Armatimonas rosea: one gene and its partner. The protein of the gene in region 1 binds, or shares a complex with, the protein of each later gene. Links are inferred from orthologs where the notes say so. Each region holds a gene or a part of one and is shown in the gene's direction. Other genes may lie near its edges. The genes, in order: smc and HNQ39_RS17290.

Region 1 (7,647 bases):
CAGACCTATGCAGGACTCTTTGTGCTGCTCATTGTGACGGTCTTGCTCTACTACATCGACCTGAGCGCGGCGATGAAGTGGGTAGGGTGGAACTTTGTCGTGGCCATGATTGTGGCGAGCATCAAGGCCTACCTGGTCGTGCGCAACTTCATGAACGTCAAGGGAAGCACCAAGCTGACCTTCCTTTGGGCAGTGCTTGGCTTTGTCTGGCTGATGCTCATGGCGGGAATCTTTATCGACTACCGGAGCCGTCCCGTACAAGGTGGCTGGGAGCCCCAGTTCGCCGGTCGAATGCGCTAACTTGGTTTTGGAGCCCGGCACGAAGGTGCCGGGCTTTTTGTTTTGGAGAGAACGACAATGATTGTAACGGTTTGGGGGGAGAACCTCCACGAGCAACAGCATGAGGCGGTGCAAAAGGTCTATCCTAACGGTATGCACAACGCCATCGCCGAGGGGCTACGAGAGCTCCTTGGGGAAGCCGCTACGGTGCGTACCGCGACCCTGGATCAGCCGGAGCATGGCCTGACCGATGAGATCTTGGCTAGCACCGATGTCCTGACCTGGTGGGGGCACATGGGCCATGACAAGGTAGACGATGCCGTTGTCACTAAGGTCCACCAGCGCGTGCTGGAGGGGATGGGGCTGATTGTCCTGCACTCGGGGCACTTCTCCAAGATCTTCCGCAAGCTCATGGGAACTACCTGCGGGCTGATCTGGCGTGACGACGATGTTGAGCGTGTCTGGACCGTGCGTCCGGGGCACCCGATCACCGAGGGTCTTCCTCCCGTCTTCACGGTCCCGGATACCGAGATGTACGGCGAGTTCTTTGATATTCCCCAGCCCGACGAGCTAATCTTTATCTCCAGCTACGGCGGCGGCGAGGTCTTTCGCTCGGGGTGCTGCTGGAGTCGAGGGCGCGGCAAGGTCTTCTACTTCTCGCCTGGCCACGAGACCTACCCGATCTACTACCAGCCAGAGATTCGGCGCGTGATCGCCAATGCTTGTAAGTGGGCCGCACCGACCACCGAGCTGGGAATCCGTGTCTGTCCCCACGCCCCCAAGGGCTGGTTTGAGACCAACCCCAATCTCGGCTGGGAGAAAAAGTCGTGAGAAAGGCGCTCTTGGTCGGGGCGGGCGGGATGGGGCAGGCGTGGGCCAAGAACCTCGTCGCCCACGCCGATCAGGTCGCCTTTGCCGGCTGGGTGGATATCCGCGATGGTGCTGCCGCTGCCGCCGCGGAGAAGCACGCGCTCTCGGGGCTCTGGACGGGCACCGAGCTAGAGAAGGCCATCGCGGAGGTTCAGCCCGACTTTGTCGTGGATGTCACTATCCCGGAGGCCCACCACCATGTCACCCTCACCGCGCTGGCACACGGCATCCCGGTGATTGGCGAGAAGCCGATGGCGCACTCGATGGAGGCGGCACGGGCGATGGTGGCAGCGAGTGAGAGGGCGGGCAAGCTCTACATGGTGAGCCAGTCCCGCCGCTACGACAACCGCATCCGCGCCTACCGTCGGCTGATCGAGAAGACCTGCGGCCCGCTAGGAATCCTCAACGCCGACTTCTATATCGGGGCACACTTTGGGGGCTTCCGCGACGAGATGGACCATGTCTTGCTTCTGGACATGGCGATCCATACGTTTGATCAGGCACGCTATCTCTCCGGAGCCGATCCGGTGGCGGTCTATGCCGAGGAGTTCAATCCCGCTTGGTCCTGGTACAAAGGGGCGGCATCGGCGACCTGCCTCTTCGAGATGGCCAATGGCCTGCGCTTTACCTACCGCGGCTCCTGGTGCGCGGAGGGCCTGCACACCAGCTGGGAGTGCGAGTGGCGCGCCAGCGGAGCAACCGGGACAGCGCTCTGGGACGGCCACAGCACCGTAAAGGGCGCCAAAGTGACCGGCACCGAGGGCTTCCACTACGCCACGGAGCCCACCGACGAGCCCATTCTTGAGGAAGTTGCGGGCGGAATCGCGGGGAGCCTTGAGGACTTCCTACACGCGCTCGAAACCGGAGCCACCCCCATGGGCGAGTGCCACGACAATATCAAGAGCCTCGCGATGGTCTTCGCCGCGGTCGAGTCTGCCACCACCGGCAAGCGCGTCACGATCTAAACCAGCCCCCTGACCCTCGCACGCGGGGGAACCGTAAGGAATCGGAATCCTTGTATTTCCCCCAATCTTGGGGGTCAGGGGGCCTCGGGCAAGCGGCTCTCGCGGAGCATCTGGACGGTCCAGATGCCGGTGAAGAGCATAAAGCCGATAAAGTAGACAAAGAACAGCCCCCCGAGCTGATTGCCGCCGCTGAGGTTTGCCAGGAAGCAGCTGTGCATCACCGCCATCAGAAACGCACCGGTGGCGATCCCAAAGACCGACATCTGGTGCCCTAGGCGTGCAATTGTCTGCTCCCACCGCTCGGGGGCGAGCCAGTACTCTTTATTGGGCAGGTTGATCATGTCGTTGGGGGTCTTCTTCAAGATGGCGCCTATCCCGATCCACATCAGCGAGAAGATGCTCACCAGGGCCAAGTAGAAGATCATAAAGCTGGTCTTGCTCATCCAGCCATCTGCCTGTCCCGATGGCCCAAAGTGCGAGGCCATCTTCTCGGGGAGGGCGCTGTAGTAGTAGGCGCAGTGCGCGGCGGCCAGCGCAGGGAGTACCAGAAGGGTCTTCTGTGCCCAGCTCAGGGGGCGCTTCTCTTGTTGCTGTTGTTGCATGAAAGTTACCTCATCTAGCAGAAATGATACCTGAATCCGTTTTTTGTTGCGGTCGGTGGTAGAATGCAACGTTTATGCGGCTCAAGCGGCTCACCCTTCATGGCTTTAAGACCTTCGCGGACAAGACGGAGATTGAGTTTGTCCCCGGTGTGACCTGTATTGTCGGGCCAAATGGGTCGGGCAAGTCGAATCTGCTGGATGCTCTGGTCTGGTGCCTGGGGGAGCAAAAGGCGTCGAATCTCCGTGCCACCAATGCACGCGATGTCATCTTCGCGGGCTCGTCCAAGCGCAAGCCGATGGGGATGGCGGAGGTCACGCTGACGGTGGACAACGAGGACCGTTTCCTCCCGCTGGACTTCTCCGAGGTGACGGTCACGCGCCGCATCTACCGCAATGGCGATAGCGAGTTCTTGCTCAATAAAGTCGCCTGCCGCCTCAAAGATATCGCGGATTTGTTTACGGACACGGGGGTGGGCAGGGGAGCCTATGCCATTGTCAACCAGAGCGAGATCGACGGGATTCTCTCCGCCAAGCCCGAGGACCGGCGCGAGCTCTTTGAAGAGGCGGCGGGAATTAAGAAGTACCGGGTCAAGAAGCGCGAGGCGCAGCGCAAGCTGGAGAACACCGAGCTTAATCTGATCCGTGTCCGCGATATTTTAGGGGAGCTCAGCACCCAGGTCGAGCCGCTCCGGGAGCAGGCCGAGGTCGCGCTGCGGCATAGGGAGCTCACGGAGCGCCTACGCGCGGTCGAGGTGGGGCAGCTCGCGGCGGACTACAAGCGCTACAAGGACGAGCTCGCGGAGCTGGAGAAGACCGCGGAGGACGCGAAAAAAGAAGCCGAGGAGCTCGGGGTCGAGGTCGGGGAGCTGGAGGCGAGCGCGGCGGGGCTGGGGCTGCGCATCTCCGAGGCCGAGAGCCAGATGGATGCCGCTCGCATCCGTCAGCAGCTCACGATGACCCAGGTGGAGCGCCTGGAGAGCCGGATCGCGCTGGCCGAGGAGCGCAAGACCAGCGCACGGCGGACACTGGAGTCGCTGGCCACCGACCTGGAGACCCTGGACTCGGACAAGCTCCGTCTGGCAACCGAGGCGGAGACGCTCAAGACCGAGGCCAAGACCGCCGAGGCGGGGCTTGCGGAGAAGACCAAGGTCCTCGCGGAGCACGAGGGGGTGGCGCGCGAGGCAGAGAAGGCACTGGGCGAGCTCTCCCGGATGCTGGCGGGCCAAGAGGCCGACTACCTGGCGCTCGCCCGCAAGCTCGCCGCCCAGAAAGCCGAGCGCGATAGCCTGCGCGAGCGAATCGCACGGCGCAAAGAGGAGATTGTCGAGGCCGAGGCGCGCGCCGCAACCCGCCAGGCCGAGGTCGAGGCCGCCCGCGCCGAGGCGGAGAAGCTTGGAGAGGCGCTTCTTGCGGCAAAAGTCGCCCAAGACGACGCCCGGCGCCAGCTCACCGACGAGCGCGAGCCCGCCGCGAAGAAAGCGGCCGAGGAAGTGGCCGCGCTGGGGGAGCGCCGTGCTAACCACGAGAAGAAGCTCGCTGGGCAGGAGTCCCGCCTCCGCGTGCTCGAAGAGACCGAGGCGATGCAGGAGGGCTACTTCGCCGGAGTCCGCGCCGCCCTCAATGCAGCGTCGGAGGGGAAGCTCAAGGGCGAGTTCACGCTCTTTGCCGACGCCATCAAGGTGCCGGAGGAGCTGGAGACGGCGATCGAGGTCGCGCTAGGCGGCAGTCTCCAGGACATTGTCACCGACACGGAGGCAAATGCCAAGGCGGCGATCCGGCACCTCAACGAGACCCGCGGCGGACGGGCGACCTTTCTGCCGCTCGATGCGCTCCGTGACCAGCAGATTCCCCAGTCGCTTCGTGCGGCGGCGCGTAAGTTCTCCGGCGTCCGTGGCTCCGCCGCCGATCTCGTGGCCTACGACGACAAGCTCGGGGCGGCGGTCCGGGTCCACCTTGCGCGTGTCTTGGTCGTGGACGATATCGACACGGCGACCCAGGTCTCCCGGCAGATCGAGCGAGACTGGGCGCGCATTGTGACCCTCACCGGCGAGCTGGTCGTTCCCACGGGCGCGATCACCGGCGGGCGCACGGGGCGGCAGGGGCCCAACCTGCTCTCCCGAAAGCGTGAGATCGCGGAGCTGCATCTCGCCGTGGACGCGGGGCGGCTGGAGACGGACCGCCTGCGGGAGCGCGAGACCGCCGCGCGCGCCGCTGCTGACACGGCCCGTCAAGCGGTGCGTGAGGCCGAGCAAGCCGTCCAGCGTGCACGGGAGGCCGTGCTGGATGCCGAGCGCCGCGTCCAGAGCAAGAACAACGAGGCCGAGCGGCTCCAGAAAGAAGCGCTCCAGCTCCAGACCCGCGCGGGGCAGCTCGTCAACTCCGGCGAGGCCGATGCGAGCCGGGAAGCCACCCTCTCCGCCGCCATCGAGGACGCCGACCGCACGGATGAGTCTGCCGTGGCGACGCGTGAAGAGCTCTCCCGCCGCCAGGCCGCGCTCACGGTACGCCGCGACGAAGCCCGCGACCAGGCCCGCACGATCGCCACCGAAGCAGCAAGCCTGCGAGAGCGCGTCGTCGGACTTACCCGCGACTCCAAGCGCGCCGAAGAGGGGGCCCTGCGTGCGACCATCACCGCCGACGAGCGCCGGCGCCGCGCCGCTGAGGCCGAGAACGTGATCGCTGTCGAGGAGGCGGAGGCCGTTCAGCGTGCTGCCGAACGCGAGGTGGCCCGAAAATCCCTGGAAGAGGCCGGGGCGGAGGTCGAGAAGTGGCGCGAGCGTCGGCAAGCGCTGGTCAATGAGAACTTCCAGCTCACCGAGCGCATCCGCCTGGTGCAGCGGACTATTGGGTTTGCCACCGAGCGCGGACAGCAAGCCCGCCTGCGCGCCGCCCGTGTCGAGACCCAGGCCGAGGCAGTGGGACAGCGCCTCCAGGACGAGTACGACCTCCACCCAGACTCCGCCGTGGCTCTTACCGGCGGCGCGCCTGTGGAGAAAGATGTCGCGCAGGAGATCGGCCGCCTGCGCCGGGAGATTCGCGCCCTGGGAACCGTCAACCTGGGGGCCGTCGAGGAGTACGAGCGGGTCTCGGAGCGCTACCGGTTCCTCACGGAGCAAAAAGCCGACCTGGAGAGCGCCAAAGCGAAGCTGCTCTCGACCATCACGGAGATCGACGACTCGACGCGTGGAGTCTTCGCCGAGACCTTCGATAAGGTTAATGTTGCGTTTCAGAAGTTCTTCACCCGGCTCTTTGGCGGTGGCTCGACCGACCTGGTGATGACCGACCCAAGCGATGTGCTGGAGACCGGAATCGAGATTCTGGCGCAGCCGCCGGGCAAGAAGCGCCAGAACCTCTCGCTCCTCTCCGGCGGCGAGCGTGCGCTCACGGCCACCGCGCTGCTCTTCGCCTTCCTCGAAGTGCGCCCCGCCCCATTCTGTGTCCTCGATGAAGTCGATGCGCCGCTCGATGGTGCCAATGTTGAGAAGTTTGCGGACCTCGTGGCGGAGTTTGGCCAAGAGAGCCAGTTTATTCTCATCACGCACAATGCCACGACGATGGAGGCCGCCCCGCTCTGGTACGGTGTCACGATGCAAGAGCCCGGGGTCAGCCGCGGCATCTCCATGCGCGTCCCCGAGTCCACACCTACTCCATCCGAGCCTGCTGAAGCACCACTAGAGTAGAGCCATGGAACCACCCCGGCACATTGTCGCTGTCTCCGGCCTGGTCACCGATCCCCTGACGGAAAAAGTCCTGCTCATTCGTAGCCCCCGCCGTGGCTGGGAGTTTCCGGGCGGTCAAGTGGAAGAAGGGGAGAGCCTTACCGACGCACTGGTGCGCGAGGTTCAGGAAGAGACGGGCCTTACTGTCGATATCCGCGAGCTGGTCGGGGTCTACTCCAATACCCACTCGCATATCGTCATGTTTGGCTTTCTCTGTGAGTGGCTAGAAGGCGAGCCAACCACCAGCCCCGAGAGCTTGGAGGTCGCCTGGGTCGAGCGCGACAGAGCTCTGGAGCGTGTCACCAATCCCGCTATCTACGACCGGCTCCGCGACATGCTGGACTTTGACGGAACCGTCGTCTACCGGGCCTATGTGCGCACGCAAGAGACCTATTTGATTCAGGAGGAGCGGGAGCTGTGAACCTAGACAGTGATGGGAAGAACGGTCACCTGGCCACTCTCGAAGAAATCCACAGTGAGGCGATAGTCTGCCAAAAGCGCCGTACCAAGCAGAGGGCGCTCCCCTAGTCCAAGGATGGCGACATCTATTTGTTTGTTTTGCCAGAGTATAGTCGCACTGTGAACGGGCGTGGGAACGGCGTTACCATCGGCAAGAACCGAGTCTAGCTCTAGCTCAAATGGCAACTTAAGTTGTGCTATCGTCTCCAAAGGAAGCGCAAGTGCTCCCTCAAAGCCGGTGTCTACAACGAACTCCAAGCCAACTTGATGGCCACTAGGAAGAATCAGACGCACCGTAAGGCAGGCTTGCAGGTTTTGAACGGCTCCCCTCATGGGATCGTGGTCCGTGTCCGTGTACCTCCGACAGCATAGACAGCATTGTAACCGATACGCTCGGCCCAGATGCGTGCTGAGGCGTGACGAATGCGGAGCCGGCGGCTGGCTACCAGGAGATCGCTATCGATTTCATAGTCACCACTCTCGATATCAATGGCGACGATCTTTCCGAGGCTCTCCTGCGTCTCTACCAGAGAGCGAATGTGTTCTTGGTAAAGAGCTTTTCCACGCAAGGCAGTGTTGTCTGTGCTCATGGTTTGTTCTCCTTCCTGAGTATATCAAAGTATAATCTCTCCATGCATCAAGCCAAAGAAGCTGGGCTGGCATTTCATGCACCCCCCAAGCCGCTCGCCGCAAACGCGATCACCCACGACTGGCGGGACTTTCTTGGCCCCAGCCACAACGCGTTTGCCACCG
Region 2 (6,407 bases), on another replicon or contig:
GAGAAGCCCTCAAATCCCCCCACGTCACGATGCCCCGTTCGACTCGGAGGTATCGGATACAGGGCTTACCACCAGTCTATCCCAATCGCGACGAGACAGAGCTCTTGTCTTGAGCATGATCCTCGTCTTGTTCTTTAGCCTCGTTCTCTACCTCGCCATTACCCTCAGCAGCGCAAACTCCAATCAGACCCGGCTCGCGGCTTGGCGAGCGCAAAATACCGCACGGCTCTGTGCTCGCCTCCTAGAGCGACGGTGTCAGAATGCATTTACGATCCTTCATACCCTCGTAGAGCGCCCCACTCTCACGCAAGCGGTTCAGAAAAACGATCGGTCGATGGTGGTTAGTACCCTCAAAGATAGTGTTGACCTCCTGCCAGACCTCTTGGCCGCCGCCACCTACAATCAGGAAGGAGAGCAGATCGCAGAGTACCCTGCGGTTGCGGAGTTCCCACAAAGTATTGCCGCAGAGCCCTGGTTTGCTCAGCTATACTCCCACCACAAACAAGATCCCCCCCTGGTCAATAATGTCGTTCATCTCAGGGGACTGGAGGAGAAAGAAGCACTGGCAATGGCGATTCCTGTGCGGAATCAACAAGGGATCGCGGTGGGGGTGCTCGTTGCCTACTTTCGCCTTGGGAACTTCTACGACTGGCTGACCTCCATTCGTTTCTACAGCGGCACCGTGATCCTGATCGACAACACCCAGCGGATTGTCGCTACCAGCAGTGACGCCACCGCTCCTCAAGAGAGTGCAATCCGTTTTCTGGAGCGCCGGGTTCGTCCTGACTATGCCCCTTACCAAAAGGCGCTACAAGGCAGTCCTGGAGCGGAGCTCTACCGGATTCCTCCTCCCTTAGAGGCTAGCTTCGCGCCGTCACAGCAGGAACAGATGGTAGGCTACACCCCAACCTTGGTTCCCGGCTGGGTGATTCTGGTAGCGCAACCCACCGATGCAGCCTTTGCCCCCTACCGGTATCTGCTGAGAAACTTCGCCATTGTTGGCATCCCACTCCTTCTCGCTGTGCCCGTGATCAGCTGGAACCTTTTCTTACTCTATGAGCGCCTTCAGCGGCTCGCTCTTGCCCTCGGGCAGCGCAATGAGTCCCTCCACAGGCTCAACCTTGCCAAGTCAGACCTCCTGGCCAATATCTCTCACGACCTCAAGACTCCCATCTCCACGATGCAGCTCTCCGTCTCCAACCTCCTGGAGGCCGACTCCCCAGAAGCTCTCCCACCCTCGCTCTCCCCCGAGGTCACCGAGTGCCTTACTCTGGTGAGCCAAGAGCTCGATACCCTCGCAAGCCGCGTCCGCAACCTGCTGGAGATGTCGCGACTGGAGTCGGAGGTTGCGCCTGTCCTGCAGGAGCCCTGTGACCTTACCGATATCATCGCCAATGCCCTCGAGCGGGTTCGTGTCCTCAGTAAAGATCACTCCATCCAAACACACTTTCCCGCCACCCCTCTCCTTGTCATGGGGGATCCCACCCAGCTGGAGATTGTCGCGCTCAACTTGCTTGAAAATGCGCTCAAGTACTCTTTTAAAGGCTCTCCCCTCCTCCTCGTAGGCGAGCTACGGGAGACCGAGGTTGTCTTTCAGGTGACCAATCGTGGGGAGAGTCTCCCCCCTGGCACGGAGGAGAAGATCTTTGAGAAGTTCTATCGCCGAAGCACCACGAGTATGTCCGCGGGGACCGGACTCGGCCTCGCGATCTGCCGGACTCTTGTCGAGGGACATGGGGGGCAGATATCCGCGCAAAACGAGCCCTTCGGAGGAGTGACTGTGACTGTGACGCTACCACACTGTACGCTCCTGAGCGCGTCTGAGCCCGCCCCTGAGAGAGAGAGCGTCTAGGCGAGATGGAAACACTCCTCACCCTCCCCCTCCAAGAAGGAGAGCGTGTCCTTCTTGTCGAGGACGATCTCACGATACAGAAGCTCCTCCAGTCCCAGCTCTCGGCGCGGGGCTGGGAGATCGAGGTTGTCCGCAGCGGCCGGCTCGCCTTGGAGCGAATCGCACAGCATCCCCCCGACCTGGTGCTCCTTGATATTGGGATCGAGGAGCTAGATGGCCTGGAGGTCTGCCGGCAGGTTCGCCAGTGGTCGAGTATCCCCATTATCCTGGTGACCGCGGCAGACACGCCGCGGATTAAAGTGACCGCGCTCGAGCTAGGAGCCGACGACTACCTCACCAAGCCCTTTCACACCGCGGAGCTGGTTGCACGCATGCGCGCGGTCCTGCGCCGCGCCCAAGCAAGCGCCCCGCCCCGCGCACAAGCCATCACCATCGGCCCGTTTGTGATCGACCTACTGCGCCGCGAGGTCAAGCGCTCCGGTGAGGAGATCAAGCTCACCAAGATTGAGTTCGATCTCCTGCGCGAGCTAGTGCTGCATGTCGACCATGTCCTGCCCTACTCCCACCTGCTCCGCGCTGTCTGGGGAGAGAACTACGATGAAGTGCACGTGGTTCATGTCCATGTCTCCCACCTCCGGCGCAAGCTGGAGCCCAATATCACCGGCGACCGCTACTTACTCACCGTCCCAGGTGTCGGCTATCGCCTCCGCACCGACCAGTTGTAGCCGCAAAAGTCACCGTGCCTCGTGCGTTGCGACAGGGCGTCGCACTGGGTACAATCCTTTACTATGCCGGTCGCCCTTGCGCCGCCTCCCACGGTCCATATCCACGACTTCGACGGTCCACTCGATCTCTTGCTCCACCTGGTGCGGCACGGTCGTATGGATATCTTTGACCTGCCTATCACCGAGCTTTGCGACCAGTATCTAGTCCACCTCAACGCCATGGAGAACCTGGACCTGGGCGTAGCAGGGGAGTTTCTGGTGATGGCCGCGACCCTGCTGGAGATCAAGTCCCGCTTGCTCCTGCCCGCTCCCCCCAAAGACGAGCTCGAAGACGAAGCGGGTGTCGGCGAGGACCCACGCGCCGAGCTGGTACGGCGGCTCTTGGAGTACAGCCAGTACCAAGCGATCGCCGAGACACTTCTTCAGCGCGAGGGAGAGATCCACCGCTCGTTCTTCCGCGAGCCGCTGCCCTACTCCAACGAGTACGCCCTGCCTCCCAAGTTTGGTGAGCTCCCCGCCGATGCCTTGCTGCGCGCTCTGGAGCGTATCCTCGCCGATGTGGGCGCGGGCGAGCGCTCGATCACCAGTGTGCGCCGCCAGAAGATCACGCTCCGCATGACGATGCGCCTGGTGCTGGGCCAGGTGGAGCGCGCCGGTGCCGAGGGCTTGGACCTCGTGGAGCTACTGCCCGTCCCACCCTTTGAGGTCCTGGAGATCATCCTGCTGTTTCTGGCACTGCTGGAGCTCCTCAAGCAAAACGCCATCGATGTCCAGCAAGACGAGTTCTGCGGCCCGATCCGTCTTATCTTTGTGCCCGATAGCGAGCGTGACGCCCCCCACAGCGCGATGGTAGATCCCGATAGCGACGAGGAGACCGACGAGGATGCGTAGCCTTTTAGGAATGGTGGAGGCCCTGCTCTTTGTCTCCGGTGAGCCGTTGAGCCTCAAGGACTTGGTGAAGGCCACGGAGTGGGACGAGGACGCGGTGCGCGACGCTCTAGAAGAGCTGCGCCAGCGCTACCGTGACCAAGACTCCGGACTGCGGATCATCGAGCTCGACAGCGGCTTCCAGCTCGCCACCCGCCCGGAGTACGGCGAGACGATCGGCAAGCTCCTCGCTCCCCACGCCAACCGGCTCTCCAAGCCCGCGCTGGAGACGCTGACCATTGTGGCCTACCGCCAGCCCGCCACCCAGGCCGAGGTCGAGGCGATTCGTGGGGTCTCCTGCGACGGTGTCCTCAAGACCCTCCAGGAGCGCGAGCTGATCTGTGAGGCGGGCCGCAAGCAGACCCCCGGCCGCCCGATCCTCTACGCGACAACCAATGCGTTCTTACACTACTTCGGCCTGACCAGCCTCGACGAGCTCCCGGCCCTCCCCGACGATGCCCCGACGGCATCCGAGCAAGAGGCAGCCCACCTCTCTCTGGAGGCTGCGAGCGCGCTATGAGGCACTGGCTCCTCGCTCTTACCGTGCTCCTGCTGGCACTTGCGCCGGCCCAAGCCCGCCCGGGACGCAAGCAGGGGGCCAAGCCCTCTCTCGCCTTCAAGACCGAGGCGGAGCACATCGCGCTGGTCAAGGCGGGGAAGCTCCCCGGCTACTTCTACAAAGCCGACCTAGGCAAGGCCCCGGTGCTCTCGGCTCCCAGTGTCCTGCTCATGGAGTACGACACGGGCGAGGTGCTCTACGAGTCCGGGGCGGATATCAAGCGCTACCCCGCCTCCACAACCAAGATCCTCACGGGGCTACTCTTTGCGGAGAACACCAAGCCCGATGACATTGTCACCTGCACCGATCCAACCGTGGTGAATATCGAGCCCAGTAGCCTCAGCATCAAGCCCGGTGAGCGTTTCCGTGCCGAGCAGCTCCTCTATGGCTTTCTCCTGCGCTCCGCCAACGACGGGGGAGTGGTGATCGCGGAGCATGTCGCGGGCTCGGTGCCAGCCTTTGCGGAGAAGATGAACACGCGGGCCGCAGAGCTCGGAGCGACCAATAGCCACTTTGTCAACCCGCATGGCCTGCACAACCCCAACCACTACACCACCGCACGCGACCTCGCCCTGATCGCACGGGCCGCGCTCCAGAACCCGCGCTTCGCCGATGCTGTCGGGACTCCCAAGCGGACAATCAGCCGCTCGATCAACTTTAAGGACCTGGTCGTGGCCTCGAAGGCAAAGAAGAGCTTCTACGATGTGGTCCCCGGCGCCGATGGGGTTAAGACGGGCTTCACCAACGCCGCCCGCCACTGCTTTGTGGGCTCCGCCACCCGCAACGGCAGGCGGCTCCTCGCGGTCATTCTGGCGGCCCCCAGCAACGCGGTCGGGGACACGGTTCCCTTGATCGAGTGGGGCTTTGCGCGCTTCTCCGCCAAGACGGTTGCAGTGAGTGGCCAGCGCACGGCCTGGGTCCCGACACGCCTCGGGGCGGAGGGGCGGGTCGCGGCGACAGTCGCAGAGACGCTCCACATCACTCAGGACCGCCTGCGTCCCAGCACGATCGAGACACGGGTCACCCCCACGACCAACACCGCCCCCATCGCACAAGGCCAGGCGGTCGCGAGCCTCACGGTCCTGCGCGACGGCAAGCCTGTCACCCAAGTCCCTCTCACGGCGACCCGCGCCGTCAAGCGCTCCGTGGTGCAGGCAACCGGGCGAAGCCCCTGGCTCTGGGTTGGCCTGCTTGGCGGCGGGGGCGGTCTGCTTCTCCTCCTGCGCCAGCGCCAGCTCGCCCAGGAGCGGGCACGCCGCGCACGCCGCCGCCGTCGCCGCGCCATCGCCCCGCCCCTCACCGACGAGCCTCCGCTCCCGCGCAACACGACCCAACCACAATGAACACACTCCCCCCTAGCTGGAAGACTGCCTTCTCCCTTGTCGAGCCCTGGCTTGGTGCCCCCCTCACTCCGGAGGAAGGCCTGAGCGCCATGGAGCTCGATGCCCTCAACCAGGAGCTAGGCCGGCCCCTACCCGCTCTCGTGCGGGCTTGGTACGGTGCTGTTGGCAAGTGCGAGCGTCTCTACCACCCCGGCTCACAGCTCCACCTGACTCCCTACACACAGCTGGAGTGGTGCTCGCTCTGGGACGACCTTGAGGGGGAGGGGCTCGCGGGCGAGGAGGCGGACTACCCGCGCCGGCTGATCCTCTACGATGAGAACCAGTACCTCTACAGCTGGGTGGTCCTGGAATCCGATAGCCACCTGGCCAACCCGCCGGTCTATATCGAGGATGCCGATGGCGTCCTGGGAAGCGAGTACTTGCTCCTGCCGTCCACGGCCTACTTCAGCGACTTCGCCGCCCAAGCGCTGGCCTTTGAGCTGGTGACCAGCGCCGATCATCCGCTGGAGCTTGACACGCCCACCCCACTCGCCGATGCCGCGCGCCTCTTCAGCCCGGTCGCCGACGAGCCGCTGGTCCATCCCCAAGAGCTCCGCTTCTGGTTCACCGACAGCATCCTCGCGGCGACCATGGACGATACCTGGTTCTGCGCCGAGGCCCTCTCCGAAGAGGCACGGCAAGACTTCGAATCCCACCTCAAAGGAAACCTATGAAACGCTTACTTGCTCTCTCCGTTCCCCTTCTTGCCCTCAGCGCCCCCGCTGTCGCTCAGACCACGCTCTACGATGGCGCAGGGGGGCAAAGAGTTAGCCAATACGGCGGCTGGCTTGTCTTCCCTCCCGGTTTTGAGACCTTCGCCGGGGGCGCGACCGTCCTCAATACCACCCTCCCCGACAATAGCACCCAAGCAGGGTTCTCCCGCTTTGACCAGACCCTCAACCGCACGCAAGGCTTCTCGTTGGGCTTCACCCTCAAGGTGGATAGCGAGACCCACGATGGGG

What was found.
Region 2: the proteins of smc (region 1) and HNQ39_RS17290 are in contact, whole or in part, in a crystal structure (PDB 3ZGX), measured with the Bacillus subtilis proteins. The link is inferred for Armatimonas rosea from one-to-one orthologs.

What each region holds. Positions count from the first base shown.
Region 1 is NZ_JACHGW010000002.1:1,364,845-1,372,491, forward strand. The notes cover bases 2,489-6,596. They hold smc (chromosome segregation protein SMC), read left to right. Parts: upstream 2,489-2,790; coding sequence 2,791-6,396; downstream 6,397-6,596. Other genes in these bases: HNQ39_RS14280 (DUF1648 domain-containing protein), read right to left, coding at 2,489-2,716; HNQ39_RS14290 (NUDIX hydrolase), read left to right, coding at 6,401-6,596. In the rest of the region: HNQ39_RS14265 (cytochrome C oxidase subunit IV family protein), read left to right, coding at 1-300; HNQ39_RS14270 (ThuA domain-containing protein), read left to right, coding at 358-1,110; HNQ39_RS14275 (Gfo/Idh/MocA family oxidoreductase), read left to right, coding at 1,107-2,114; more of HNQ39_RS14280, read right to left, coding at 2,189-2,488; more of HNQ39_RS14290, read left to right, coding at 6,597-6,856; HNQ39_RS14295 (clan AA aspartic protease), read right to left, coding at 6,859-7,227; HNQ39_RS14300 (hypothetical protein), read right to left, coding at 7,224-7,484; HNQ39_RS14305 (PQQ-binding-like beta-propeller repeat protein), read left to right, coding at 7,527-7,647. UniProt on the Bacillus subtilis protein: Required for chromosome condensation and partitioning.
Region 2 is NZ_JACHGW010000003.1:493,269-499,675, reverse strand. The notes cover bases 1,687-4,554. They hold HNQ39_RS17290 (segregation and condensation protein A), read left to right. Parts: upstream 1,687-2,640; coding sequence 2,641-3,468; downstream 3,469-4,554. Other genes in these bases: HNQ39_RS17280 (D-alanyl-D-alanine carboxypeptidase family protein), read left to right, coding at 4,021-4,554; scpB (SMC-Scp complex subunit ScpB), read left to right, coding at 3,461-4,024; HNQ39_RS17295 (response regulator transcription factor), read left to right, coding at 1,858-2,577; HNQ39_RS17300 (sensor histidine kinase), read left to right, coding at 1,687-1,852. Also shown: more of HNQ39_RS17300, read left to right, coding at 116-1,686; more of HNQ39_RS17280, read left to right, coding at 4,555-5,406; HNQ39_RS17275 (SMI1/KNR4 family protein), read left to right, coding at 5,403-6,119; HNQ39_RS17270 (choice-of-anchor Y domain-containing protein), read left to right, coding at 6,116-6,407. UniProt on the Bacillus subtilis protein: Participates in chromosomal partition during cell division. May act via the formation of a condensin-like complex containing Smc and ScpB that pull DNA away from mid-cell into both cell halves.